One region of the Mesorhizobium sp. M0830 genome, then DNA from elsewhere that is predicted to be linked to it. Evidence: riboswitches for the same ligand, from Rfam matches in the RefSeq annotation. Region 1 holds a riboswitch; each other region holds the start of a gene.
The links. Region 1 has a riboswitch for cobalamin ahead of metE (5-methyltetrahydropteroyltriglutamate--homocysteine S-methyltransferase). Riboswitches for the same ligand answer to the same signal wherever they lie in the genome.
Positions count from the first base shown of each region.

Region 2: linked by a shared signal. The riboswitch ahead of NKI20_RS04070 (CbtB domain-containing protein) and the one ahead of metE (5-methyltetrahydropteroyltriglutamate--homocysteine S-methyltransferase) in region 1 are both predicted to bind cobalamin.
Region 3: linked by a shared signal. The riboswitch ahead of NKI20_RS24800 (aromatic ring-hydroxylating oxygenase subunit alpha) and the one ahead of metE (5-methyltetrahydropteroyltriglutamate--homocysteine S-methyltransferase) in region 1 are both predicted to bind cobalamin.

Region 1 is NZ_JAMYOR010000046.1:12,709-22,382, reverse strand. It holds gene NKI20_RS23645 (alpha,alpha-trehalose-phosphate synthase (UDP-forming)) at 235-1,929, shown strand; cobalamin riboswitch at 2,490-2,691, shown strand; gene metE (5-methyltetrahydropteroyltriglutamate--homocysteine S-methyltransferase) at 2,787-5,138, shown strand; gene NKI20_RS23635 (cytochrome-c peroxidase) at 5,583-6,638, opposite strand; gene NKI20_RS23630 (hypothetical protein) at 7,601-7,954, shown strand; gene NKI20_RS23625 (glycosyltransferase family 10 domain-containing protein) at 8,092-9,096, opposite strand; partial or broken gene NKI20_RS33795 (ISL3 family transposase) at 9,221-9,674, opposite strand, start outside.
Region 2 is NZ_JAMYOR010000004.1:42,586-52,259, reverse strand. It holds gene NKI20_RS04075 (MFS transporter) at 1-1,087, shown strand, start outside; cobalamin riboswitch at 1,213-1,409, shown strand; gene NKI20_RS04070 (CbtB domain-containing protein) at 1,446-1,625, shown strand; gene NKI20_RS04065 (CbtA family protein) at 1,641-2,408, shown strand; gene cobU (bifunctional adenosylcobinamide kinase/adenosylcobinamide-phosphate guanylyltransferase) at 2,581-3,024, shown strand; gene cobO (cob(I)yrinic acid a,c-diamide adenosyltransferase) at 3,026-3,640, shown strand; gene cbiB (adenosylcobinamide-phosphate synthase CbiB) at 3,681-4,649, opposite strand; gene cobD (threonine-phosphate decarboxylase CobD) at 4,648-5,694, shown strand; gene NKI20_RS04040 (tyrosine phosphatase family protein) at 5,691-6,200, shown strand; gene NKI20_RS04035 (creatininase family protein) at 6,201-7,004, opposite strand; gene NKI20_RS04030 (RidA family protein) at 7,060-7,443, opposite strand; gene NKI20_RS04025 (ABC transporter substrate-binding protein) at 7,710-8,714, shown strand; gene NKI20_RS04020 (ABC transporter ATP-binding protein) at 8,726-9,553, shown strand; gene NKI20_RS04015 (ABC transporter permease) at 9,540-9,674, shown strand, end outside.
Region 3 is NZ_JAMYOR010000050.1:39,309-48,982, forward strand. It holds gene NKI20_RS24760 (L,D-transpeptidase) at 1-465, shown strand, start outside; gene NKI20_RS24765 (diphosphate--fructose-6-phosphate 1-phosphotransferase) at 552-1,718, shown strand; gene NKI20_RS24770 (MBL fold metallo-hydrolase) at 1,771-2,490, shown strand; gene NKI20_RS24775 (DegQ family serine endoprotease) at 2,749-4,278, shown strand; gene NKI20_RS24780 (molybdopterin-dependent oxidoreductase) at 4,421-5,032, shown strand; gene NKI20_RS24785 (FAD-binding oxidoreductase) at 5,029-5,775, shown strand; gene NKI20_RS24795 (FAD-binding oxidoreductase) at 5,934-7,034, opposite strand; gene NKI20_RS24800 (aromatic ring-hydroxylating oxygenase subunit alpha) at 7,081-8,328, opposite strand; cobalamin riboswitch at 8,444-8,645, opposite strand; gene NKI20_RS24805 (DUF680 domain-containing protein) at 9,155-9,352, shown strand; gene NKI20_RS24810 (DUF680 domain-containing protein) at 9,424-9,633, shown strand.

The DNA.
Region 1 (9,674 bases):
CATCTACTGGGTGTATCTCTTATCCGAACAATCCAACAATTACCGCAAGCACGGTCCGCTCGATCGCGTCGCCAGCTATTTTCGCGATAAGCCGGTTCTTGAGGGCGCCGAAGCCGAAACGCGACGATCGGTCGCCATTTGCTCTGACGCTCGTCAGATTCTCGTCAGCAGGGGGTGTGCCAATCTGGGAATGCCAGTTGCTCCATAATGGGGAATATTCAACGGAGGCATGAAATGGACGCATTGAACAACGCCAACTCGCCGCGCCGGAACCTCACATGGCAAACTGGGGCTGTTCACGAACTAATCGCTTTTGAACAACCCCTGAGAGACTTGCCACAGGAGCGAGAACAACAAGCCGAAGTTGGCCCGTCCCGTCCTGTTGTCTCAGCCGCAGACCAGCGCTTCAACACGGCGGCCCAGCAGCCACATAGGAGTCTTATCGCAATTTCCAACCGCGGTGCGACTGTCAATTCTGATCAGCCCAAGACAGGCGGGCTTTCGGCGGCCCTGGAGTGCGTCGTGGAGCGTTCCGGCGCGGTCTGGGTAGGTTTTTCCGAGCATCTGGGCGACGGGGATAAGCAACAGGTGCCCCTCGTGCAGCGTGGAAAAGGTCAAATCGGGTGGCTCGATGGGCCGGCAGCGGACTATTCTCGGTACTATCAAGGTTTTGCAAATTCAATATTGTGGCCGGCGCTCCACTCGCTGCCGGACCGGATCTCAGGCTCGGAAGAGGATTATAAAAGTTATCGCGACGTCAATGCCTTCATGGCGCGCGCGGTGTCCGAATTGGGAGATAACGCAGTCTACTGGGTTCATGACTACCATTTCCTGCCGCTCGGCGCTGATTTGCACAGACTCGGCATTGACCGGCCGATCGGCCATTTCCTGCATACGCCATGGCCCGAGTCTGACATGATGGAGCGCGTGCCCAATTCTGGCGAGCTAATGAAATGTATGCTCGAGTATGATCTGCTCGGTTTCCAGACCGACCGTGATGTGAGCAATTTCCTCGCCTGTGTCCAATCTCATTTGGGGCTGGAGAGCAAGAACGGGGTCGTTTTCTCGGACCATGGCCAGACGCAATGCCAAAATTTTCCTATAGGTATCGATCCGAAGCAATTCGAACAGTGTGCCGCAGATTCGCTTGAGGCGCAGAAAGCCTACATTTCGCAGTTGAAACTTGGCGGAGCAAAGCTAGTTATCGGCGTCGATCGGCTCGACTACACCAAGGGCATCGACAATCGGATTAAAGCTTTCGATCTGCTGGCAGTCGAGCCGCAACGTGTCTCGCTCTTGCAAATCGCAACTCCCTCACGTGGCGACATCCAAGCGTACAGCGAATATCGGCGCGACGTCGAAAGACTCGTCAATCAAGTCAACAACCGGCATGGCACGGACGAGTGGATGCCGATTATCTATGAGAACAGGTCGTTCACCCAAGCTGAGATAGCGGGTCTTTACAGAGCCGCGCGTGTTTGCGTTGTGACGCCGTTGCGCGATGGCATGAATCTTGTGGCGAAAGAATACATTGCTGCACAAGATCCGAGCGACCCTGGCGTTCTGGTGTTATCGAAGTTTGCCGGCGCGGCCGAAGACTTCGGCGAGGACGCCCTGCTGGTAAATCCGAGGCTCTCCGACGAGATAGCTACCGCGATCTCAAGAGCGGCCAGCATGCCGCGCGAAGAACGCATCCAACGCTGGCGGAGGATGATGGACAAACTTGAAGCGTATACGATCCACCATTGGTCAGCGGACTTCGTTCGGCAACTGGACAGCAGCCGGGTTACGGTCCCTGCGGATCACTTCCACTATGTTGGCTTGGGCTGGATCAGCGAAGCCCAAATGCCTTCGTATCGGACCGAGCCAGAATTGCACACCGCGCTGACGCGTGCACTGGATAAAAACTGGGTCCTGCCGATCGTATGATCCAGAATATGAAGCACGCGAGCTTTGCCTGCATTTGCGCATCCCTCAATGCCGAGCGCTTGGAGAGAGAGATACTTATACTGACCGCCTGAATGCGGCTTAAGCGGCTTATCGGGACCACAGTCGGGCTTTGCATCAGACCCTTGAGCCAGGCTCGGTCAGTGTGGTCTCTTGCCGCCGAGCGGAGTCATCACGATTGCCTAGTCACCCGTGATGACGACTGGCGTGCCAATTCCCGCGATTTGGCGCTCACTCCGAGAAAACCGCTTCTACCACGCACGCACGGCTTGCGGCCGCATCGTTAAACATCGCCACCAATGCGATCTTCTGCATTCTAATGACGTTGTCACGCGCTTGAAGTCTTGTCCGAAATCCTTCATCGGCGACCTTCGAGGGATGTCGCAGCCCGACAGGGATCCATTAGTTGGACAATGGTGGCAGCGGAGCAGCGCCGCCAATGGGCGACTGAATATTTCACAATGTTAGACAAGCGTAAAAGCGAAATCACATAACGACATAAACATTTCGTTATGCGTCATTGACAAAAGAGCGGACTGCTGTGATTGTCTGCGTGTCGTGGTTCTCGCGTGCGGCGCTGCCGCAGCGGAGCTAAGAGGGAAGCCGGTGCAATGCCGGCGCTGCCCCCGCAACTGTTAGCGGCGAGCCAACCCCACTCATGTCACTGAGGCGAATACCCTCAGGAAGACGGGTAGAGGCTATGACCCCGCGAGCCAGGAGACCTGCCACGGCGAATTACGTCCACGGGCGGGGTGTCTCGGTGGCCGCTGCAAGCCGGCGTTCGTGCCGGCCTGCTAGCGCCTTCCTTGTCATCGACGCCCCAACCATCGGGGTATGACATGACTGACTCTCAGGAAATTCCTGTAGCAACGCTCGGCGTGCCGCGCTTCGGTCGTCGGCGAGAACTGAAATTCGCGCTTGAAAGCTACTGGTCCGGAACATCGTCCGCTGGCGAACTTCTCATGACGTCGAAGGCGCTCCGTGCCGCTAGCTGGGAAGAGCAGCGTGATCGCGGCGTGTCGAAAATACCGTCAAACGACTTCTCGCTTTACGACCATGTGCTCGACACCGCAGCCATGGTCGGCGCCATTCCCTCCCGTTACGGCTGGAATAGCGGCGAGGTCCCACTTGACATCTACTTCGCAATGGCGCGCGGCAACCAGGGTCAGACGGAGGATTGTGCACACGCTGGTCACCAGGAGGCGGCTCATGGGCCCGGTGTAACCGCGATGGAAATGACCAAGTGGTTTGACACAAACTACCACTACATTGTGCCGGAACTCGATGATGATCAGACGTTCGCCCTCTCGTCAACGAAGCCGGTCGATTACTTCCTCGAGGCTAAAGCTCTCGGCATTCACACACGCCCAGTCATCCTTGGACCCATCACCTTCCTCAAGCTGGCGAAATCGCCTGCCGAAGGGTTCGATCCTATCGCGCTCCTACCGCGGCTGCTGCCCGTTTACGAGCAACTCCTGCAGAGGCTGAGGCTGTCGGGAGCCGACTGGGTGCAGATCGATGAGCCAGCGCTTGTTCTCGATCTGTACCCGAACGAACGAGCTGCGTTCGAATTCGCCTATGGCCAGCTGTCGAAAGCCGCGCCCGAGCTGAAGATCATGCTGGCTACGTATTTCGGGTCGCTGGGAGACAATCTCGAAACCGCGGTTTCTCTGCCCCTGGCCGGGCTGCATATTGATCTCGTGCGCGCTCCCGAGCAGCTGGAAACGGTGGGTCGGCTCGCTCCGAAGGATCTGGTGCTCTCGCTTGGCTTGATCGATGGCCGCAACGTCTGGCGTGCGAACCTGCCCGCCATTCTCGACCGCATCAAACCGATCGTCGCCGGCTGGCCCTTGGACCGCGTCGAGATCGCGCCTTCTTGCTCGATGCTGCATGTGCCGATCGACCTGCGCATGGAGCCGGAACTCGAGGCGGACATCAGGTCGTGGCTCGCCTTCGCGGCCCAGAAGACCGACGAGCTGGTCTTGCTGGCCCGGGCCCTGTCCCAAGGCAGGGATGCGGTGGCAGCCGCGTTGAAAGCGTCTGCCGAGGCTGCCGCCACTCGCGTGACGTCCACGAAGATCCATGACCCGCTTGTTGAGGGGCGGATCGCCAGCATTGACCATAGCATAAAGCGACGAGAGAGCGCTTTTGGCGAGCGCTCCAGAGTCCAGGCCGGCACGCTCGGGCTGCCGCCGTTCCCGACGACGACAATCGGGTCCTTCCCGCAGACGCCGCAGGTACGCCGCGCGCGGGCCGCTCATGCGAAGGGCCAGCTGAGCTATGTCGACTACGAGACGTTCCTGAAGAAGGAGATCGAGGCTGCAATTCGCTGGCAGGAAGAGATCGGGCTGGACGTGCTGGTGCACGGTGAGTTCGAGCGAAACGACATGGTACAGCATTTCGGCGAGCAGTTGTCCGGCTTCGCGCTCACCCAGCATGCCTGGGTACAAAGCTATGGGTCGCGCTACGTGCGTCCCCCCATCATTTTCGGCGACGTATCGAGGCGCAATCCGATGACAGTGCGCTGGTGGCAATTCGCCCAGTCGCTTACGGAAAAGCCCGTGAAGGGAATGCTCACAGGCCCAGTCACCATTCTCAACTGGTCTTTTGTTCGCGACGACGTACCCCGCTCCGAAGCCTGCCGCCAGATCGCGCTCGCCATCCGCGACGAAGTGACGGATCTCGAAAGATCCGGCGCAAGGATGGTCCAGATCGATGAGGCCGCGTTTCGCGAAGGATTGCCACTGCGCCAATCTGACTGGAAAGTCTATCTCGACTGGGCTGTCGAATGTTTCCGGATCGCTTCAACGGGTGTAAAGGACGCGACTCAAATTCATACCCACATGTGCTATTCGGAGTTCAACGAGATCATTCACGCGATTGCTGGAATGGATGCGGATGTCATTTCGATTGAGACGTCGCGCTCGAAGATGGAACTGTTGGACGCCTTCACGAGCTCCAAATATCCGAACGAAATCGGTCCCGGCGTCTATGATATTCACTCACCACGCGTCCCGGAAGTCGGCGAGATTTCGGACTTAGTCATGCTTGCCCGCGAGCGACTGTCCGACGGCCAACTGTGGATAAACCCGGACTGTGGCCTCAAAACACGCAAATGGGAGGAGGTCCGCCCTGCCCTCATGAACATGGTCGCTGCAGCACGCGCGCTCCGGCAGAAAGTGCAGGCGTAAGGCTTCTCTTCCTCACCGTGTGGGGAGTTGCCGGTGGCGGATGTCGGCCGGGAATATGCCAAACCGATCACACTCTTGAAAATAAGCCACACGGCGAAAATGTGCAATTTTCCTTCGGCACGTGTCCTCATCCCGCAGAAATATAAATGTGACACCACGCTATAGTATTGGTCCTTGGGAACATACAGGCCCCGCGCCTCGAACAAATCGTACACACGTCGTTTCTCAAAGTAGACTGCTTGGCATGTCCGCTCAGGCGGCGACAATATATGATGCTGCGCGTCTGTCCGCTTCCCCAGTTGATTTGCGCAGACTACGGGCGAGGTTGCAGGTTTCGGGTATTGCTAGCGTGTCCCGCCAATTCGGAGATGGACCTGGCAATTCGTGTGGCCCAAGTAAAAGCCGCAATCATTTTCGATTGCGACGTCCGCAGCCAGTTGGCCCTTATTTTCCTGAGATCTGCGTTACAGGCCGGGGCGTTGTCGCCGTTTCGGAGGGTAAGATGGGATAGGTGACCTCGGGTGCCTCTCCGGTCAGCGAGTTGAGGAAGGCAACAAGCAGATCAACTTCTTCGTCCGCCAGTACTACGCCAAGCTGGGTGGTCCCCATAATAGCGACGGCCTGTTTCAGATCCCAAACCTTGCCCGAATGAAAGTATGGCGCGGTGAGTGCAACGTTGCGCAGCGGCGCCACGCGGAAAACATAGTAGTCATCGGCTGCATTGGTGACCGCAAATCGGCCCTCGTCTTTGTCCGGCAGGACCTCGGCGCTGGGCTGTTCCACGAGGCCAAAGGGGAAATAGGCTTGCCCACCAACGTTGATGCCGGCATGGCAGGACGAGCAGCCTTTGTCCATGAAAAGCGCCAGGCCCTGTTTCTGTTCGGAAGTCATGGCAAGCTCATCACCATTCAGGAAGCTGTCGAACGGGGCCGGTGTGACCAGTGTCGCCTCGAAGGCTTCGATCGCCTTGGCGAAGTTGTCGAAGGTGACCCGATCGGCTTCAGCCGGAAAAGCTGCATCGAACCACTCGACATATTGCGGCATGGACTTGAGCGTGGCGATGACTTGGTCCGGTGTATTGGCCATTTCGATGCCAGCTTGGACCGGTCCCTTCGCCTGAGCCTTCAGGTCTGCGGCACGACCATCCCAGAACTGAGCGATGTTGAAGACAGCGTTCAGTACAGTCGGCGCGTTGCGCTGTCCCTTCTGCCAACCATGGCCGATCGAGGTTTCGTGATTGTCGTCGCCGCCCGTGGCCAGGTTGTGGCACGAGTTGCACGACAAGACGCCTGACGCCGAGACGCGTGGATCGAAGAACAGTGCCTTGCCGAGAGCGATCTTTTCCGGGGTGTTCGGGTTGTTGGCGACTGTCGGCGTGGTGGATGGCAAAGCCCTGAAGGTGGCCAATGCCGTATCTCTGAGGTCGGTGGGGATCGAATCCGCAGCAAAGGCGGTGGGTGCCAGCAAGGTGACAGCCATCGTTCTGAATAGGATTTTCATAAATGGTCTTCCTGCGTCGTGCACGCAGCCACTATGCGATCTGCGGCTCATGAACGCCCTGAGCTAGATCAGTTGAGGGAGAGGATCGGGGTCTGGCACCTGTTTTCGCGGCTGAGCTGGGACCCTCTTGGAAGTGATCGCTCTTCTCGATTGGACTTCAGGGAGGAGGAGTATCCCTGCTCGACAACCGTTTGTATGCATCAAAGCACGCCCTGGCGGCGGCTTCGTAGATTCGGTCACTGCGATCTTCCCGCCATCGTTGAGAAAGTCGAGAGCACCCGCAAGACTGGCAATCTCTTGCACGATGTGCGCTGCACGCCTTGCGAAAAGTGAGCTTCTGAAACCTCAGGGTTCATTCGTTCCTCCGGACCTGCTGATTGCGTGAATCGACCTTATCGACACCCGCCGACTGCACATTGTGATGTCACCAGCGATGGCGGTTTCAATACCTAAGCAGCGACGGTCTATGCGACAGTATGGATGTCCTATCGGAATAGCCGGTCCGCTTTGTCGATCGTCACACCGGCATATAGTTCCGCTTCTACGAACATCCCATCACGCGAGGAAAGACATGGCCAATACGCGCAGTATCGCCAATCTAGCCCTTGTGCCGGCGCGGCGCTTGAGCAGGTCCACCGGCTGTAAGTGCCTCACACCTCGATCCACAGATCCTAGGCGATGACCACGTTGTCGTCGTGATTTGACGGACGCGGGGCAGTGGCCCATAAGCGAGCCACCGCAAACTGTGCGGTTGCCAATGCGTAATGAAGTGAATTGGAATGATCTTCGGTTTGCGAAACACGCACATCCGACGCAGCTTGCGTTGACAGAGGCGGTTTTACGCGCAATAGCACTTCCGCCGGCCTATTTTTGTGGAGTTCAATTGTGGTTCGGCCAAGGGCGCTGGGCGCCGGACCGGCCCCGTGTAAACCTCATTAAAGAGAGAGAGAGAGAGACCCTGCATGGAAGAATTCTTACCGCGCATCGCCACTGGTGCCGGCATCGGCCCGGCTCTCGCAGAGAAGGGCGTTGGGTTAATGCTGGGTTTCCTGCAAAGCCACGCGGCCGACGGTCCCGTTGCGCGCATGATCGAGGCCATTCCGGGAGCTTCGGAATTAGTAGCGAAGTATCATGGCGACGACCCAGAGGGTGGCGGCCTTATGGGGCTCGGCCAGCAATTAATGAGTGAGGGTCTCAGCATGGCAAAGATCGCCGGCCTCGCCAACGAGACGATCGCCTGCGCCAAGGAACATGCCGGCGACGAACTCGTGAACGAGGTCCTCAATTCCGTTCCTGGCCTTCCCCAGTTCGTCTGATCAGCGGCAGCCGGGGGCGCATGACCTCGTGCGCCCGTGCCGGCCCGTCTGCGCAGCAGGCATTCTCCGCCGAGCGTTCCGTACCGATCTCGCCAGACCACCGACCGCCGGGCACGCGAAGCGAGCGTTGGAGTACTTCATTCGTCTATTCCAAAATCGACCTCAGGCGAATCGATGTGTATAATTTCCGGCGGTAAGGGTTTATCCTGAACGCTTTCGATGAAGCCCGCGAGATAAGCAAACGTATTGTATTTCTCGAGGACCAACCGCTTCGCCTCTCTTATTGCGCCGCGACGTTCCTTCCAGAGGTCCGAGTCGATGATTTCTTGAATTTTTGGGATTACGTTCTTGTCCTCTGGGTCAATCAGAACCATAGAGTCCGAAGGGAAGAACCTCGTGATTGCCGGGCTGCCGTAATAGATCGGCATTGTTTCAGCAACGAAGCAGTCCATAAGCTTCTCTGTAAAATAGTAATCAGCACGAGTATTCTCGAACGCTATACTGTAACGGTAAGGTGCGAGTGCGTTCCATTTATCTCCAATCAGCCGAAAACCTCGGCCGAACAGGTCAAAATCGAGCTCCTTTCTCAGCCGTTCCAGAAACGCCAGCCGATATCGATGTCCTTTAAGCAGGGCGATGTCACTGGTAATCCATGAGAGCCGAAGCGGCTTATCCACGACTTCGCTGACCAGAAGTTGGTCATATGTCTTGTTTACAGACCAAGACCGAGTGATAGGTGGAGACAAAACGAATCGGCGCGCTGCATTCTGCCGAGCAGCCAGCTCTGCGTCACACGTCAGGACGATAGTATTTTTCCCCTGCCCTTCATGAAACGCGCGATGAGCTTTCGTCGGCGGTTCGCCGATTGCAAAAATTGTCCTGTTTGGGCTCGCCTCGATATCAACAGGGAGCCCGAAAAGAGAAGCAGAGTTAAAGACGATATGCCAATCGGGCACGAAGGATGTCGTGCGAACAAAAGCGACATTGTTCCAGATTCCACTGCCCTTTGGAGTGAGATGGTGGATTGCATCATCCAAAACGCCCCAGGAATCTAGACATGTAGCAACAATGGGCGCCGGGCGTTCCGTCAACAATTTGGCCGACAAAGAAGTTTCACTCCCTTCACTCGTGAAGGTACTCAATCGCCATTCCGGATTGCGGTAACATTGGGCAGCATATACCTTCCGGGACCCGCTGTCGAGGCAATTGTCGCTTTGCACTTGACCAGGTTCTTCCTCGCTTTGTGTGGTGATCAGGCCGGCTGAGTGGCAGCATGTGTGCCCTAATGAGTTCGCAGCCCGCTCTGCCCAATGGTACGTTCAATCGTCTTCAGGCGGTTGATCAGCCCTTCCGCCTGGCCGTTGCTCCACGGTAGTTCAATGGCATCGCGAACGGCGTCAGCTGGCGTAGGACCCGACCGAAACGCGTGATGGCGACGGACCCGGAGTTGACGCCACGTCGATCGAAGTGTCGAGCTTGCCCAATTCACAGGCCCCGCAAAATGCCGCGGCAGCGCATGGCAAGCCTGCGCATAGTGGCAAACTCATGTGATCCCTGCTTCAGGACGTCGACCTTTGTGGCCTGGTTGATCATCAGCACATCCCGAGGCTTCGTGCAGAGGGCCGGGGCGACTACCGACGAGATCACACGGCCGGTCGCGGGATTCGTATGGGACAGCGTCGCTGGCTGGTTGACGCGTATGATTGAAGCAGGCGACGCA
Region 2 (9,674 bases), on a different contig from region 1:
CGTCATCCCGATCCAGGCCTATGAGATCCTGCACAACGAGCAGATCGTCTCGATCCTCTACACCGTCGTGGCGATGCTCGGCCTGTCGGTGACGCTCTTCATGCCAATGCTGATCCGCCGCTTTGCCCGGCGCTGGGTCTACACCGCTGGCGCCTGCCTGCTTGCCATCGGCTCGCTGTTCTTCGTCACCCATACGCTTGCCGGGCAACTGGCCGGCATGCTGTGCCGCGTGATGGGCGCCAGCGCGCTGTCGATCACGCTCAACCTCTATATCATGGACCATATCCGCAAGACCGATTTCATGCAGGCCGAATCGCTGCGCATGGCGTGGTCGATGTTGGCGTGGACCGGCGGGCCGACGCTCGGCATCTTCCTCTACACGCACTTCGGCATCTATGCCGCGCATGGCGCCGTGGCGATCTTCGCCCTGGCCTTGCTGGCGCTGTTCTGGACTTACCGGCTCGGCGACAACCCGTCGATTAGCCCGGGCCAGACGCGCCCGGTCAATCCGCTCGCCAATATCGGCCGCTTCGTGGCGCAGCCCAGGCTCAGACTGGCCTGGCTGATCGCTTTCGGCCGCTCCTGTTTCTGGACGACGTTCTTCGTCTATGGGCCGCTGTTCATGGTCATCACCGGCGAAGGCAAGCTGGCCGGCGGCGTGCTGGTTTCGGCCGGCAACGCGCTGCTGTTCATGGCCATCTTCTGGGGCAAGGCGGGAAAGCGTTTTGGCAGCCGCAGGACGATGACATTTGCCTATTTCGCCATGTCGGCCATGCTGCTGGCGGCAGGCTTCGTCGGCGAGACCGTGCCGCTGCTCACCGGCGCCTTCCTGCTTGGCGGCGCCTTCTTCACCATCGCGCTCGACGCACTCGGCTCGACCGCCTTCATGCGCTCGGTGCGCTCCTATGAAAGATCGCAGATGGCGGCGGTCTACCGGACCTATCTCGACTTTTCCGAACTGACGCCGCCGCTGGTCTATTCGGTGGTGCTGGCGTTTTTCGGCCTAGGCTCGGTGTTCGTCACGCTGGGCCTGCTGGCTGCGGTCTGCGGCTTCGTGACGTGGCGCTATCTGCCGAAATCGCTTTGATCTTCAGGGCTTTGGTGGAAGTGCCGCATGCCAAGGTGCCTGCGGCAGCGGAGGCCCTCACTGGCACGACGCATTCGCGATGGTTGCCGCCGGAATTTGGTTTGCTGGAGGCGACGATTCTGCCTATAGTCGGCAATGTCGTCGGTTCCATTTTGGAGCCAAGAGGGAATGCGGTGAGGGCGAGTTTCGCCCAATGCCGTGGCTGCCCCCGCAACTGTGTGCGGTAGTCCTCTCCATATGCCACTGAAGATTTCTTCTTCGGGAAGGTGGGGAAGGGCGCTGATCCGCGAGCCAGGAGACCTGCCGGCGACAGGAAACTGACTTCGATGCCCTCGGGTGGAGGGCGAAAGGACAAGACATGACTACTGCTTCCGTCTCCCTCGGCGCCTCCGTCTCCTCGCAGTCGCGCTTCATGCAGCTCGCGCTCGCGGCGCTGCTCGGCGTTTTCGTGATGGGCTTTGTCGGCTTCTCGCATATCGATGCGGTCCACAATGCGGCTCACGACTATCGCCACTCGATGGCGTTTCCCTGCCACTGACGAGGATCTGACATCATGAACCTGTTTCGCAACGTCGTGTTCATTGCGGCGATCGCAGGGCTCGTGGCCGGTGTCGTTCTCGCCTGCATGCAGGCCTACGCCACCGTGCCGCTGATCCTGAAGGCGGAAGTCTACGAACAGGCCGGCGGCGGGCATCACCATGACCATGCCGTTCCGGCCCCAACGGATAGCAATGCCATGAGCACAGCCGCTCCGGCAGCGGAAGCCGCCCCGGCCGCCGAAGACGAGGGTTGGGCGCCGGCAGACGGTTTCGAACGTTTCGCCTTCAGCGTGCTTGCCAACATCGTCACCGGCATCGGCTTCGCCTTGATCCTGGTCGCGGTTTCCGAATTCGCCGGCGGCATCGGTGGCTGGCGCCAGGGCGTCTTCTGGGGGCTGGCCGGCTTTGCCGTGTTCACGCTGGCGCCGGGCCTAGGCCTGCCGCCGGAACTGCCGGCCATGCCAGCGGCCGATCTGACCGAGCGCCAGATCTGGTGGTGGGCTACCGTAGCGATGACCGCGGCCGGGCTCGGCCTGATCGCCTTCCGCAAGTCGCTGCCGCTGGCGATCCTGGCTGTGGCCTTGATCGTCGCTCCGCACATCGTCGGCGCGCCGCAGCCCGGCAGTTACGAGACGGCGATCCCCGAAGGCCTGCACCACCAGTTCGTGGTGGCGGTGACAGTGACCAATCTGGTGTTCTGGCTGGTGCTCGGCGCGGTCGTCGGCGTGGTCCGCGGCCGCTTCACCGGCACCGCGACCAGCCTGCGCGACAGCTTTGCCTGACAGCAAGGCACTGACCTTCCTCATCGGCGGTGGGGGGGGCCGCCCCCCCGCCGCCGCCCCCCCCCCCCCCCCCCCCCCCCCCCCCGCCCGCCCCCCCCCCGCCCACCCCCCCCCCCCCCCCCCCCGCCCCCGCCCCGGCCGCCCCCCCCCCCCCCCCCCCCACGCCGAAACCCTGGCGACGGCCTTGCCCTCGCCATGGACCTATATCGCGACGGCGCAAGCCTATGACGATGAGATGCGCGAGCGCATCGCGCTGCACCGCTCACGCCGCGGCGAAGGCTGGACGACCATCGACGCACCGCTCGATCTTGCCGGCGCGCTCGCGGCCTTGCCCGACAACCAGCCGGTGCTTGTCGACTGCCTGACATTGTGGCTGACCAATCATATGCTGGCCGAACATGATCTCGAGCTGGAATGCCGGCGACTGGCGGAGGTGCTGTCGCGGCCGCGCGGGCCCTGGTTCGTGGTGTCCAATGAAGTCGGGCAAGGCATCGTGCCTGACAACGCACTGGCGCGCCGGTTTCGCGATGCCGCCGGCCGGCTTAACCAGCAGATCGCTGCCGTCGCCGACACAGTGCTGCTGATGGTGGCGGGACTCCCGCTGAAGGTGAAATGACATGACCGACGTCGACAATAAGGACGAAGAACGCCACCGCGCCAAGATGGCCAAGCGCAAGGCGGTGCAGGATGCCGAGGTGGCGAGCAAGACGGTCGAGAAGGGGCTGCTGATCGTCAACACCGGGCCGGGCAAGGGTAAGACGACGGCCGCCTTCGGTCTCGCGCTGCGGATGCTCGGCTACGGCAAGCGCGTCGGCGTCGTCCAGTTCATCAAGGGCAAATGGCATACCGGCGAGAAAGACGCCTTCGCCGCCTTCGGCGACCGCGTCATCTGGCACGCGATGGGCGAGGGCTTCACCTGGGAAACGCAGGATCTGAAGCGTGACATCGCCGCGGCCGAAGCGGCGTGGGCCAAGGTGCTCGAGCTGATGGCCGATCCGTCAATCAGCCTGCTGGTGCTCGACGAGTTGAACATCGCGCTGCGCTACGACTATCTCGATCTCGACAAGGTGGTTGCGGCGCTGAAAGCCCGCCGCGAAGGCCTGCACGTCGTCGTCACCGGCCGCAACGCCAAGCCGGCGCTGGTCGAGGCGGCCGATCTCGTCACCGAGATGGGCGTGACCAAGCACCATTTTTCCGCGGGCGTTAAGGCGCAGCAGGGCATCGAGTTTTGAACGTTTCTTACCCTCCTCACAAGGGGGAGGGTGAAATGGGTCACGCCACAATGACGATGATCGAAATCACTCCAAACAGCGCAATCAGCAGATAGTCGGCGACGCGATAGAGTTTCAGCGCCTGCCTTATATCGGCGCTGTCGGCTTCGCGGCGGCCGCCTCCGCCCATGAAGACGTCGTCGACCAGGACGCCGCCGTAGCTGCGCGGCCCGGCGAGTGCCAGGCCGAGCGCGCCAGCCATCGCCGCTTCCGGCCAGCCGGCATTCGGCGAGCGGTGCTTCTTCGCGTCGCGCCACACCGCGTGCCAGGCATTGCGCGGGTCGGCGTCCCTGACCAGGAAAGCCGCCAGCACGATCAGCAGCGCCGTCAGCCGTGACGCCGGCAAATTGATCCAATCGTCGAAGCGTGCCGCCGCCCAGCCGAACGCCTCATGGCGCGGGGTACGGTGACCGATCATCGAATCGGCGGTATTGGCGGCCTTGTAGGCGGCGCCGCCGGCGAGGCCGCCGACACCGGTCCAGAAGGCGGGAGCAACGATGCCATCGGAAAAATTCTCGGCCAGGCTCTCGATCGCAGCGCGGCTGATACCGGCCCGGTCCAGCGTCTCGGGATCGCGGCCGACGATGCGCGAGACGGCAACGCGGCCCAGAGCGAGACCGCCGGTGTCGAGTGCGTCCGCCACCGCCTCGACATGTTCGTAAAGGCTTTTCTGCGACAGAAGCGAGGTTGCCAGAAGGGCCGTGATGATCAGCCCCATGGGAACGAACCAGAGCAGGATCTGCATGCCGAGGCCGATCAGCGCCGGCACGAGCACGATGACCAGCAGCGCCTGGACACCGCGCTTGCGACGCAACGCGTCGGGATCAGTGGCGTGGTTGAGCCTGCGGTCGAGAAAGGATATCAGCCTGCCGAACCACGTCACCGGATGGCCGATGGCGCGAAACAGCCAGTCGGGATAACCGAGGGCGAATTCGACGGCCAATGACAGGAAAGCGATCAGAACTGACATGAAGCTTCTTGAAGGAACGGTGGACCATGGTGGAAGTCTTGGCCGGGCGAGGGCGCTTTTCCCCCACGCTTCGCGGCCTTTCGTCGACCTCTCGACCGGTATCAATCCGCACTCCTACCCGCTTTTCGACCTGCCCGCCACCTCGCTGTCGCGATTGCCGGAGGCCGCGCGCACGCGTGACCTGTTAGAGATCGCGGCCAGCACTTATGGCGCGCCGTCGCCAGCCAACCTCGCGGCGGCACCGGGCACGCAGATCCTGTTGCCGCGCGTCGCATCGCTGATCGCGCCCGGCAAGGCTTTGGTGCTGGGGCCGACCTATGCCGAACATGCCCGCGCTGCGGCGATCGCCGGACACCGAGTGTTGGAGGTCAACGATTTCGAAGCGCTGGCGGACGCCGACCTTGCCATTGTCGTCAATCCGAACAATCCGGATGGACGCATCGTCGAGCGGGACGGTTTGCTGGCGCTGGCCGCCCGACTGCGCGCCAAGGGCGGGCTGCTGGTCGTCGACGAGGCGTTCATGGATGTCGGTCCGCGTGAACACAGCCTTGCAGGCGATGTCGGGCGGGGCGGCATCGTCGTGCTGCGCTCGTTCGGCAAGTTCTTCGGCCTGGCCGGGCTGCGGCTCGGCTTTGCACTTTCCGATGCGGCGACGGTCGAACGGCTGGAAACGCAATTCGGGCCATGGGCCGTCGCCGGTCCGGCGCTTGAATACGGCATCCGCGCGCTTGCCGATATCGACTGGCAGGACGCGATGCGGGCATCCCTTGCGGAAGCATCGGCGCGGCTCGATAGCCTGTTCGGCCGCTTCGGCATTCCCGTCGCGGGCGGCACGACTTTGTTTCGCTATCTCCGCCTGGCCGATGCCGATGGCCTTTTTGCAGCCCTTGGCAAGCGCGGCATCCTGCTTCGGCATTTTGCCGACCGGCCACATGTCCTGCGCGCCGGCCTGCCGGGGAGCGAGGAGGAATGGCAGCGGCTTGAATCCGCTCTTGCCGAATGGACGGCGCGGCGCGAGGATCGATCAAAGGGTTCGAAGCAATGATCTATGTCTGCTCGTTGGCAAAGATCGAGGAAACGGTGGCAAGGACCGGTGCCGAGCGCATGCTGTCGCTGCTTGCCGCTGGAACGGAGGTGGTACGTCCCGCCTCGATAGCGAGTGAAAACCATCTGCACCTGGTCATGCATGACATTGCGGTGGCGCAGGACGGCATGACCATGCCGGGCGAGGATCATGTCCGCAACCTGCTCGATTTCGCGCGCCGGTGGGACCGGGCAAGGCCGATGGTCGTGCATTGCTATGCCGGCATCAGCCGCTCGACCGCCTCGGCCTATATCATCGCTGCAGCACTGGCGCCGAAACGCGACGAGGCCGAACTGGCTCAAACGCTGCGAGCGCTGTCACCATCGGCGACACCCAATCCGCGACTGATTGCGGTGGCCGACACGCTGCTCGATCGCAACGGCCGCATGGTCGAGGCGATCGAAGCGATCGGGCGCGGTGCCGACGCTTTCGAAGGCACGCCTTTCGCGCTCAAGATTGACGGCTAGCTATTTCAGCCAGTCGACGAGTTTCGCCTTGCGCACATCCCGCAGCAGGCTGATGAAACCATCGGCCTGATATTCTGCCGTCAGCCGGCCTTTTTCCGATGTGGCGATGCTGGCGTCGCCGACCACGCCATTCGGGTTGAGATCGCTAGCGATCCAGGCAAAGGCGTGGGTGCCGGTGTGGCGCAGCAGCGAGAATTCCTTTTCGGCCTTGGCGACGTTGGAAACGAAATTGTCGGCCTTGCCCATGTCGACAAGGTCCGGCCGGAAATGCAGCATCAGCGAGGTCTCGACATCGCCGCCATGGATGCCGTGACGGTCCTCGAGCTCGGTGTACATGCCGGCCGGGCGGCCAAAACGCTGCCAGCTGGTCTTCACCGCCAGCATTTTTTCGCGCACGCGCAATTCGCGCGTGACGATGCCCATGATCTCCTCGTTGCCACCGTGCGAATTGACGACGACCAGTTTTCGCACGCCGGCGCGCGCGATCGACAGGCCAAGCTCGGTCCACGCCTCGACCAGCGTCGTTGCCGGCAAAGTGAGGGTGCCCGGTGCGTGAAGATGCTCGTTGGACTTGCCCACCGCCTGCACCGGCAGGATGCGGATGTCGAGATCGTCGGGCAGGCGCGAAATGACCGTGTCGAGCATGCCGTTCATGATCGAGGTGTCGGTCGAAACCGGCAGATGCGGGCCATGCTGCTCGATCGCCGCCACCGGCAGCACGGCGATCGTCGCCTCCGGGTCGATCGAGGCGTATTCGGTGGTCCGGTAGTCGCCCCACCACACGCGTCTTTTTGCAACGGTCATGCTACGCCTCTTCAATGGATGAGTGAGACCTAGCGCGGGAAGGACGGCCTGTCGATCACCCCGCCGCGATCGCTTCGACCTCGACCTTGAATTCGGGCCGCGCGAATCCCGAGACGATCATCAGTGTCGAGGCCGGTGCGGGGCTCGAAAACAGCCGGTCGCGAACGTCCATGTAGGGCCGCAGATGCGCGCGGTCGGTGACATAGGCGTTGATGCGCACGATATCCCCGAGGCCGAGCCCTGCCTCGCCGAGCACCGCGGCGATGTTGCGGAAACAGAGTTCGGCCTGTGCGCCGGCGTCTTCCGGAATCTGGTCGTCCGCCGTGATGGCGACCTGGCCCGAGCACAGCACCAGCCGCTTGCCGGGCGGCACCTCGACGCCGTGGCTGTAGCGGGCAAAGGGCGGCTTGATCGACTTCGGGATGAGGAATTTGAACATGGCAATCTCCTGGATGCCGCCAGCCTAAGGCCTGACCCGCCACGCCTTCAAGATGGCGGTGCATGTTGCTGGTGCGATTGTGGACAGGCGTTCAAAAAATAGGCACGATGCCTCTCGTGCAGCACGACCTTGTCCGGCTTTCGCAGATGGCTGTGGTGCAAGCGGGCGGTCCCGGCGCAAGGCGCTGGTGGCATATGTCTTGCTTCTTGAATCTTTGGTGTCGAGCCTGGCGCGTGGCGCGCCGGTGCAAACAGAGGGTGGTGTCGATGTACGGAAAACAGAAGATTTCGGCGGCGGTGGTGGCGCTGCTTGCAGCCGGCACGCTGAGTGCCGCTGCGAATGAGAAAGTCACCTTCGGCACCAACTGGTTGGCCGAGCCGGAACATGGCGGATATTACCAGTCCGTGGCCGATGGCACCTACGCTGCCTGCGGCCTCGATGTCACCATCATGCAGGGCGGCCCGCAGGTCAGCGGTCGGCCGATGCTGCTTGCCGGCAAGATCGATTTCTACATGGGCGGCAATCTCCTGTCGGCTTTCGATGCCGTCCAGCAAGGCATTCCGATGCGCGTGGTGGCGGCGGACTTCCAGAAGGATCCTCAGGTCATCATGTCCCACCCCGGCGAAGGGCTCGACAAGTGGGAAGACCTGAAAAACGCCGACCAATACATATTGGGCGACGAGGGCGTGCAGACCTTCTTCCAATGGATGGTCATCGAACTCGGTTTCGACGCCTCCAAGCGCGCGCCCTACACCTACAACACCGCTCCTTTCCTCGCCGACAAGAAGTCGATCCAGCAGGGCTACGTCACCTCCGAGCCGTTCGCGGTAAAGAAGGAAGGCGGCTTCGTGCCGAACCAGTTCCTGCTGGCCGACTATGGCTGGGACACCTACGCGACGACGATCGAGGTGATGCAGGACACGATCGACAAGAAGCCGGAGGTGGTCCAGTGCTTCGTCGATGGCTCGGCCAAGGGCTGGTACAAATATCTCTACGGCGACAACAAGGCCGCCAACGACCTGATCAAGAAGGATAATCCCGACATGAACGACGAGCAGATCGCGTTCTCGATCGATCAGATGAAGAAGTTCGGCCTGGCCGATTCCGGCGACACGGAAAAGCTCGGAATCGGCGCAATGACCGACGCGCGGGTCCAGAGCTTCTACGACAAGATGGTCAAGGCCAAGGTCACGCCAGCCGGCATCGACATCAAGAAGGCCTACACGCTGACCTTCGTCAACAAGGGCGTCGGGCTCGAGCTGAAGAAGTAGGCCGTCCCGGCATGATGCAGGAAAAAGTGGCGCCAGCGCCGTCTGCGTCGGGCACGTCCTCGACGCTTCTGGCGCTGCGTGGCGTCGGCAAGGTTTTTTCCAACGGTGTGACGGCGCTGAGCGAGGTCGACCTGACGATCCGGGAAGGCGATTTCCTCAGCCTGCTCGGACCGTCGGGTTGCGGCAAGTCGACGGCGCTGCGGCTGATCGCCGGCCTGTCGACGCCGACCTCCGGCGTGCTCGACTGGCGCGGCGGCGGCGCGCCTGACCGCTCGAACATCGGCTTCGTCTTCCAGGAGCCGACGCTTCTGCCCTGGGCCAATGTCTTCGACAATGTCTGGCTGCCGCTTCGGCTGAAAGGCATTTCGCGCGCCAAGGCGAGACCGGCGATAACCGAAATGCTGGCGCGGGTGCATCTGACCGGTTTCGAAGACGCGGTGCCGCGCGAACTGTCCGGCGGCATGAAGATGCGCGTCTCGATTGCGCGGGCGATGGTGACCAAGCCGCGCGTGCTGCTGATGGACGAGCCGTTCGCGGCACTCGACGAGATCACCCGCTTCAAGCTCAACAATGATCTGCTGGAGCTGTGGCAAGACGAACGCTTCACCGTCGTGTTCGTCACCCACAGCGTCTTCGAAAGCGTCTTTCTCTCCAACCGCGTCGTCATCATGGCGGCACGGCCGGGCAGGGTGTTCGACGAGCTCGCCATCGAGGCTTCCTATCCGCGCGACGAGGCGTTTCGCACCTCGCCCGACTATGCGGCACTGTGCCGGCAGGCCTCCGATGTGCTGGTCAAGGCCATCAACTCAACAGCAGGCACACACCATGACGGCCATTGACGAGCGGGTGCTCGAACTCGACCCCGAGGAAGCACGCCGGGTGCGCCAGGAACGCTTCGAGCGGATCGGCCGCTGGGTGCTGCCGCTGGCGATCATGATCCTGGCGATCTGGCTGTGGGAC
Region 3 (9,674 bases), on a different contig from region 1:
AAGCCGGAATTCCGCCGCCAGATCGTCGTCGACACCACAGGCGAGGCGCCCGGGACCATCGTCGTCCATCTGCAGGAGCGCATGCTCTATCTCGTCCAGCCGGGTGGGGACGCCATCCGCTACGGCGTCGGCATCGGCAAGGACGGTTTCCGCTGGTCCGGCCGTGCCAACATCCAGTACGGCAGGGAATGGCCTACCTGGACGCCGCCGCCCGAGATGATCGCCCGCAAGCCCGAGCTGGTTAAATGGCAGGCCGGCCAGCCCGGCGGCCTCACCAATCCGCTCGGCGCGCGCGCCCTCTACATCTATCAGGACGGCAAGGACACCGGCTATCGCATCCACGGTTCGCCCGAATGGTGGAGCATTGGCCAAGCGATGTCGTCGGGTTGCGTGCGCCTGATCAACCAGGACATCATCGACCTCTACAGCCGCGTCTCCAAGAAAAACCCGGTCGTCGTCGTCTGACACGCCGCGCGCGCCACTCTTCCGTTGCGCGATAGCGAAAGACAGGCGAATGTGCCTTCGAATTCATCGCTCGGGAGACGTCGGGAATGGCCGGAACTTTTGTCATCGCGCAGGGCGGCGGCCCAACCGCCGTCATCAACCAGACGGTGGTCGGGGCGACGCTGGAGATCCGCAAGCGGCATCCCGGTGCCAAGGTCCTCGGTTCCGTCCACGGCGTGCGCGGCATCCGTGACGGCAACTATGTCGACCTTTCCGCGATTCCCGAGGACCGGCTGCGGTTGATCGCCGGCACGCCAAGTGCCGCCCTTGGCTCGACCCGCGACAAGCCGGATGCCGCCTATTGTGAGATCATCCTCAACGGATTGAAGAAGGCAGGCGCCGACGCCTTCATCTATATCGGCGGCAACGACACGTCGGGCACGCAGCAGATCCTGACCGATGCCGCAGGCGGCGAGATCGCCTTCGTCCATGCGCCAAAGACCATCGACAATGACCTCGAGGAAAACGATCACACGCCGGGCTTTATTTCGGCGGCCGAGTTCGTCGCTGGCGCCTTTCTGTCTGTCGACCTCGATTTTCGCGCCCTGCCCGGCATCTATGTCGGCATCGTCATGGGCCGGCATGCCGGCTTCCTAACCGCAGCCGCGGCGGCATGGCAGCTCGACCCCGACAGCGGCCCGCACCTGGTCTATGTGCCCGAGCGCCCGTTCTCGGCCGCCGGCTTCATCGACGACGTCCGCGCCACGCTCGATCGTCACAAGCGCTGCATCGTCGCCGTTTCGGAAGGTGTCAGCACCGCCGACGGCAAGGCACTGGTCGAGAGCCTGGTGCCGCCGGACAAGCTCGAGCGCGACGCGCATGGCAACGTCAAGCTGTCGGGCAGCGACCTGCCGGCCGCACTTGAGCGCGCGCTGGCCGAAGGCCTGCCCGGCAAGCGGGCCCGCGTCGACGCACTCGGCTACATGCCGCGCGGCTATGTCGGCGCCATCAGCGCGATCGACGCGCAGGAGGCTTTCGATGCCGGCGCTTTCGCCGTCACTGTCGCTGAACAGGGCGGCGGCTCGGTGGCGCTGCAATATGACGGCAGCAAAACGGTGCTGAAGAAGGTGCCGCTGAAGGACGTCGCCGGCAAGACCCGCCATATGCCGGACGATTTCATGAAGCCCGATGTCAATCAGCTGTCCGATGCCGGCATCGCTTATCTCAAGCGGCTGGTGCCGGAAAAATACAAGGTCGGGAAGCCGTTCGTCTGATGCCTGGCTCACACCTGATGCCTGGCTTTCACCTGATGCCGGGCCACAGCTGATGCCGGAGTGGTTCAGCAAAAGCATTGTCGACCACAAGACGACGATGCTGACCGAGCCGTTCGTGCATACCTATGTGCGTGCCAATATCTGGCATCTGCGCGGCCGAGATGCCGACCTTCTGGTCGACACCGGCATGGGTATCTGTCGGCTCGCGCCGGAGATCGACATGCCCGACGGCAAGCCGCTGCTGGTCGTCGCCACCCACATTCATCTCGACCATGTCGGCTCAATGCACGAATTTCCGTGGCGAGCAGGGCCAAGGCACAGCGCGGAGCAGTTCGCGAGCATGGATGAGGCGGCGACCTACGCCTACATGTTCCACGATCTCGACGGCGCCGTCTCGAAGCTGCCTGCGCCGGGCTGGAAGGCGGCCGACTACAAGATCCCGCCCGCACCGCTGACGCGAACCCTGGACGAGGGCGACATCGTCGATCTCGGTGACCGGCAATTCCGTGTGCTGCATCTGCCCGGCCATTCGCCGGATTCGATCGCGCTGTTCGACGAGGCCGATGGCCTTTTCTTCAGCGGTGACGCCATCTACGACGACACGCTGATCGACGACCTGCCGGATTCGGATCGATCGGCCTACATCAGTACGATGCAGCGCCTGCTCGACCTGCCGATCCGCGTCGGCCATGGCGGCCACGGACCGAGCTTCGACAGCAAGCGCATGCACGACATTGCCACTGCCTATCTCGGACGAACCGGCGGGATCTGAGCCCCCGGCGGGCAGGGAAGACTGGCCCGTCGCCTGACGACATCGTGACCGCCGTCATTCCGGAAATTAAATCTTCGTAAGGTGGCCCGGAATCCCTAAATCGGGCCAAGCTGCGCCCTAGATTCAGAGCTGTCGATCCGGTCCGGCTGCCGTGCCAGGCGAGACAGGCAATCGCGACGTTCGACACGCCGAATGGCCGGTCTTCCGCACAAGGAGACCTCCACGGCGACCGATCAACTCTCGCCCGGACAAACGACCATGTCAGACATAATTCGCAGACATCGCGTCGCGGCCTTGCTGGGCGCTGCGCTGATCGTATCCCCCTTCGTCATGTCTTTCGCCCAAAGCGAGGGCAACACCGTTCCGACAACCCAGACACCGGTAGCCGGCCTCACCGCTCCCAACGGCTCGTTCGCTCCCATCGTGGCGGCCGACAAGCCGGCGGTGGTAACGATCACCACTGTCACGAAGGCAGAGCCTGGAACGACGAGCGACGCCTCTCCGTTCGACGGCGGCTCGCCTTTCGACGACTATTTTCGTCAGTTCTTCGGTGACCAGGGCATGCCGATGCCCAAGACACCGCCACAACAGCAACCGCAGCGTGCCGAAGCACTGGGTTCCGGCTTCATCGTGGGCGCGGATGGCATCATCGTCACCAACAATCACGTGATCGATGGTGCCACCTCGATCAAGGTTGCGCTCGACGACGGCACCGAACTCCCCGCCAAGCTGGTCGGCCGCGATGCCAAGAACGATCTCGCCGTGCTCAAGGTCAAGGCGGACAAACCCCTGCCAACCGTCAAATGGGGTGATTCCGACAAGCTCATGCCAGGCGACCAGGTATTGGCCTTCGGCAACCCGTTCGGCATCGGCACCACTGTCACCGCAGGCATCGTTTCGGCGCGCGGCCGCGATCTGCACAGCGGCCCGTTCGATGACTTCATCCAGATCGACGCCCCGATCAACCACGGCAATTCCGGCGGGCCGCTGATAGATGTCGCCGGCAATGTCGTCGGCATCAACGCGGCGATCTATTCGCCCAATGGCGGTAGCGTCGGCGTTGGCTTCGCCATCCCGTCCGACCAGGCCCGGAAGGTGGTCGCCAAGCTGATGAAGGACGGCTCGATCCAGTATGGATACCTCGGCGTCGAGATCCAGCCGGTGACGGCGGATGTGGCGAGCGCAATCGGCCTTGATCATCCCGCCGGCGCGCTGGTTTCGCGGGTCAATGACGGTTCGCCCGCCGCCAGGGCCGGAGTCGAGGCCGGCGACGTCATCACCAGCTTTGCCGGACAGGATGTGAAGGATCCCAAGGACCTGTCGCGGGCGGTCGCCGATGTCGCGCCCGGCGCCAGGGAGACGCTGAACATCTGGCGCAAGGGCAAGGCCGTGGATGTTTCCGTCGACGTCGGGCGCAACACCGACGACGTAAAGACCGCGTCATTGGAAGACGGGTCCGGCGCGCCTGGCGTCGGGCAAGGCTCACGCGCCGCGGCGATCGGGCTTGGACTGATGGACATCACCCCTGACATTCGCGAGCAGATGAATCTCGCCCACAATCAGCGCGGTGCGATCGTTGCCAGCGTCAATCCCGACAAGGCGGCCGCGGCTTCCGGAATCCAGGTAGGTGACATCATCGTCGCCGTCAATCAGGTGCCGGTGAAGAGCGCCAGGCAGGTCACCCAGGCGATCGCTCAGGCTGGCAAGTCCGGCAAGAAGTCGGTGCTGTTGCTGGTCGAGCGCGACGGAGGCCAGATCTATGTCGCGGTGCCGTTCGCCAATGGCTGACGCGAGGCGCTGAACTGAATGCAAAGCCGGCAGGCTCGCCGGGCCTGCCGGCTTTGTCCGTCAAGATTTCAGTTGCCCGCAGCGGCATCATCGAGAAAACTGCGACAGGCTGATGGATGCCTGCTGCAGAGGAATTGCCGCGATGGTCACCCGAGGTTTCTCTTCAGGACGGCGCCCGCCAACCGATGACGATGGGCGCATACCGCCCGGTCAATATCTCGAACAGGGTTTTCCGGTACTGTCGGCCGGTCCGACGCCGCGCGTGCGCATGGAGGATTGGTCGTTCACGTTGAAGCATGGGCCACGGCCGATCAAGAAATGGAACTGGGCTGAATTCAACGCGCTGCCGTTGACCAAGATGACACGCGACATCCATTGCGTGACCGCGTGGACCAAGTTCGACACGCCGTGGCAGGGCGTGCTGGTCGACGATATCCTTGCCGACGCGGGTTTGGAGCCGCCGACCGGCTTCACGCTGGCGCACGCGTTCGACGGGTACACCACCAATGTGCCGGTAAAGGATCTTACCGGCGGCAAGGCCATGGTGGCGCTGCTCTACGAAGGCAAGCCGATTGCGCCGGACCATGGCGGCCCGGCAAGGCTGCTGGTGCCGCACCTCTATTTCTGGAAGTCTGCCAAATGGCTGAACGGCCTGCAATTCACGACGCGCGACGAACCCGGTTTCTGGGAATTGCGCGGCTATCACATCTATGGCGATCCATGGCGCGAACAGCGCTATACGGGCGATCCATGAGCGATGTGGCAGCAGTGCAATCGCCCTGGCAGACAGCCGGGATCGTCCGCATCGAAAAGCGCACGCCGCGTGTTACCAGCTTCTTTTTCCGGCCATCGCGGCCGTTTGCCTACCGCGCCGGGCAGCATGTCGATGTCAGGCTGACGGCACCGGATGGTTACCAGGCGCGCCGCTCCTACTCCATTGCCTCCGCGCCCGAGACGGTTGGGGCGATCGAACTGGCTATCGAGAAGCTCGACGATGGCGAGGTTTCGCCCTTCTTCCACGAGGTCGCGGCGATTGGTGACGAAATCGAACTGCGCGGACCGCTCGGCGGGCATTTCGTCTGGCCAGAAGATGAGAGCGGACCGCTTGTGCTTGTCGGCGGCGGTTCCGGCGTCGTGCCCTTGATGTCGATGGCTCGCCATCGAGCCGCGCGCAATTCGACAGTGCCCGTCGTCCTGATTTTTTCAGCCCGGGTCTGGGACGAAGTGATCTTTCGCGACGAACTGATCGCCCTCGACGACCGCAGGGACGGGTTCGACCTCGTGCTGACACTGACACGCGAAGCCGCCCGGCGCCCGGCCGATTATGCGCGGCGGGTGGACGTCGCGATGATGGCGCAAGCAATGGCACGGCTGCCCGAGCCGCCTGGTCTCGCCTTTGTCTGCGGCTCCAACGCGTTTGTATCAGTCGCCGCCCAGGCGCTGATTGATGCCGGCGTTGCAGCGGGAAACATTCGCACCGAGCGCTACGGAGTTTGAACGGACGTTGTTAACGCATGTGGTCTTGGCGCTGACAGTTCGTCCGGGGCTCGATGCTTTGATCCAGGACTGGCGTGTTGCCCGACTTCTTCATTGGCGCCCATGCCGCGGTCGCTCAGCTTCCGCTTCCGGACTCCGGAAATGGCACCAACCGCCGGTCACGCCTCGATTTCGAGCGCCGAAAGCGGTTTTGAGCAACAGGCAAGGATAAAACCGTCGTCGATTTCATGATCGAGGATGCCGCCATTGTGGCTCATCTCGACGTCGCCCGCGACCTTTTTCACCTTGCAGGTGCCGCACAGGCCGAACTCGCATGCAGCGGGAATCCGCACGCCTGAGGCCCGCGCGGTCTGCAGCACGGTTTGGCCGGCGACGCAGTCGGCATCGACGTCCGAAAGCGAGAATCGGATCGGTGTCATGGCTTCGACCGGGGCGACGGCGTCGTCTCCCGCCGGCAAAGCGAACGGCGCCGGGATCTCCTCCACGGCAGGCGCCGCAAAGCTCTCCTGATGGTATTTCGTCATGTCGAAGCCGGCGGAGTCCAGCATGCCGCGCACGGCGCGCATGAAGGGATCAGGGCCGCAGCAGAAGATTTCGCGCTCGCGGAAATCGGGCGCCAGCAGCGGCAGCCTGATGGCGTCGATGCGGCCCATATGGCCGAACCATCCCTCTCGGCTCGAACGCTCCTCGATCATGAAACCGAGCGACAAGCCTGGCATACGGCTGCCGAGCAGTTCGAGCTCCTTGCGGAAAATGATCTCTTCCGGGCGGCGCGCGCAATTGACGAAGCCGACATCGGTCCATGGCGCACAGTCGTTCAGCCAGCGCAGCATCGACATCATCGGCGTCACGCCGGATCCGGCCGAAATGAACAGATACTTGGCCGCCGGGTGGCTGTGCAGCGAAAAATCGCCGGTCGGCCCATACGCCTTGACGTGCGAGCCGGGCGTCAGATGGTCAAACATCCATCGTGTGCCGGTGCTGCCGGCTTGCGCCTTCACCGTCACCGCGATCGAGAACGGCCGCGATGGCGAGGACGACAGCGTATAGGTGCGCATCACCGGCCCGTCCGCGGTCGGCAGTTCCAACGTCACGAACTGGCCCGGCTTGTAGCGGAACCAGGTCTGGTTGTCGGAGCGGAAGGTGAAGGTCTTGACGTCAGGCGCTTCGTCGCTGACGCCGATCACCTCCAGCACCTGCAGCCTGTCGTTCCAGGGCGTCATCTGGTCGAGATGGCGATAGAGGCCAAGATCCGTCATCGCATTCATCCTCTCTTGTCCCTCATGTCTTGTGCATGTGATGCAACTAGGCGACGCTGCGCAGCGCCGGCCTTCCGCCTTCGGCGAGGCGCGGGCCGATGAACGACGCGTACCATTCGACGAACTGGATCACGCCGCCCTCATGCAGCTCCGAATAGGGGCCCGGTTCATAGGCGGGCGACAGGATGCCGAGGGCGTTTTCCTCAACGATGCGGCGGTCCTGGTCGTTGGTTTCGGTCCACACATGGGTAAGGTCTTCGATGGTGTAGTCGACACCCTCGACCGCGTCCTTGTGCACCAGCCATTTCGTCGTCACCGCCGTTTCCGTGGCGCTGATCGGCACCACCCGGAACGTCACCGCGTGATCGATGAGGATATGGTTCCATGTCGTCGGATAGTGATAGTGCATCAAGGTGCCGATGCGGTCGGCGGAGACAGCGTCGGAGAGGTTCTTCTTCACCGCCAGTTTGCCGCTCATGGTGTAGCTGACGGCATCGCGCAGCAGCGGCGCGCGGGTGGCGCGATACTGCCCGGCCGGATCGATGCGGAATTTGCTCGGCAGGCCTGATGCCTCGCATTTGGCCCAGTGCGCGACCATTTCGGGGTCGCTGTCGGCGCCGTTGACGCCGGTCACGGTCGGAGCCTCGGGGAAGGTCTTGCACAACTCGGGATGATTGGCGACGCAGTGATAGCACTCGCGGTTGTTTTCCCAGACCAGCTTCCAGTTGCCCTTCTCGATGATCGTGCTCTCGAAGGCGACCTTTGCTTCCCGCAACCGGTGCGGCAGCAGATAAGGTTCGATCATCGCCCGCATCGGCGCGAAATCCGCTGGCTCCTTGGCCAGGCAGATAAAGATATAGCCGCCGACGCTCTCGCAGGCGATCGGCTTCAGACCGAACTCACTCTTGTCGAAACCGTCGGCCATCTGACGGGCGAACAGCAGGCGGCCGTCGAGCTCATAGGTCCACTGGTGATAGGGACAGACAAGCTTTGCCGCAGTACCCTTGTCGGTGTTGCAGACGCGACTGCCGCGATGGCGGCAGGAATTGTGGAAGGCGTTGATCTTGCCTTGCTGGTCACGGACAAGAACAACCGGATAGTCGCCGATCTGCACGGTAATGTAGCTGCCCGGCTTCGGCAGCTCGCAATCATGGCCGATGAACAGCCAATCGCGATACCAGATCAGCTCCATGTCCAGCTTGAAGTAGTCTGGATCGGTGTAGAAGGGCTGCTCTAGCGAAAAGCCTTGCCGACGGCTGTTCAAGAGCCTCAGCATGTCGTTGCGAATATCCATGTCCTGTCCTCGTTATCTAAGGACTGAACTGGTGGTGACGGAGGAAGGATTGGACGCAGGCCGGCGAGGCGCCGTGCATGCACTATCCACCTCTTGATCGCCCACCGCGATCAGTCGAGTCTAGAAATCTCGGGCTGGTTTCCGGGCTTTGGAGTTGTCCTTGCGGACGATCGCGACACCTTCCCAGGCAGTTGCCCAGTGGTCTCCCGTTGCGACTTGAACTCCACCACCGTTGCGGGGGCAGCGCCGGATTTTGACCGGCTTCCCAATTCTCCGCCCCGTCGTCACGAAGCGGCACCTGAGATGGCATGATCTAACCACGATCGCTGACGCGTCATCGGCATGAAAACGACATCGTATCCATGCGGCGCGACACGCGTGCGAAACGTTCGGGTTGGCGATTGCCGGGCTGAAATCCTATCTCTTCGGCAGCCATCGCCACTTGCAATCTCCTCGAAAGCCAACCCTTGCTGGCGGCCAAAAAAGGCTAACGGTTTCGAAAAGTGACTATTAGCTGATTCTAAAATCGAACCGAACGGTTCGTTTCTGTTGACGGTGCGTGCAGGACATTGTGAACGCCGGGCCTTGGCAACAGTTAGTGATCCAGCGGACGGTTTTGCTTAAACCATTGAAAAATATAAATAATAAGTAGCGTGTGGAAGCCCTTGGCACAATTTCAAGTAGCGGAATCATGGTCCACACGAAACAACTTCGTGATTGGAAAAGGCGAGGATGCCCTCCCACATCGGGGCTGTCCGAACGACGCGATTTCATTTCCAAGACACGCCGCTAGACGGACGAAAAAGAAGATACTGGAGTACAAAAAATGAAAAAGATCATTCTCACTGCCGCCGCCGTTCTGGCCATTTCCGGCAGCGCCTTCGCTAATGGCAGCGACCACTACGGTTCGAACGCCCCGGCAGCCACTGCCGTCGACAGCTCGTACACCGCTTCGGTCAAGAAGTCGGAACCGGCTGCTCAGACGCCTGCCCAGGGCAGCGACCGTAACCTCTTCGGCCACTAACAACCAATTCCCAGTTGACAGCGGGTTCGCCCGCCATCCTGGCGAAATCCAGAAAATTCAGGAGACTTGAAATGAAGAAGATCATTCTTGCTACCGCCGCTGTTCTGGCCATCTCGGGTAGCGCTTTCGCCGCTAGCGACAACTATGGTTCGAACGGCGCCAACCAGCCTGCCACCACCGCCGTCGACAGCTCGTACACGGCTTCCGTCAAGAAGTCGGAGCCGGCCACGCAGGCGCCTGTCAACCATGGCAGCGACCGCAACCTGTTCGGCAACAACTAACATCCGACCAAACCAACATCCGACTGCGATGCTGCGGGTTG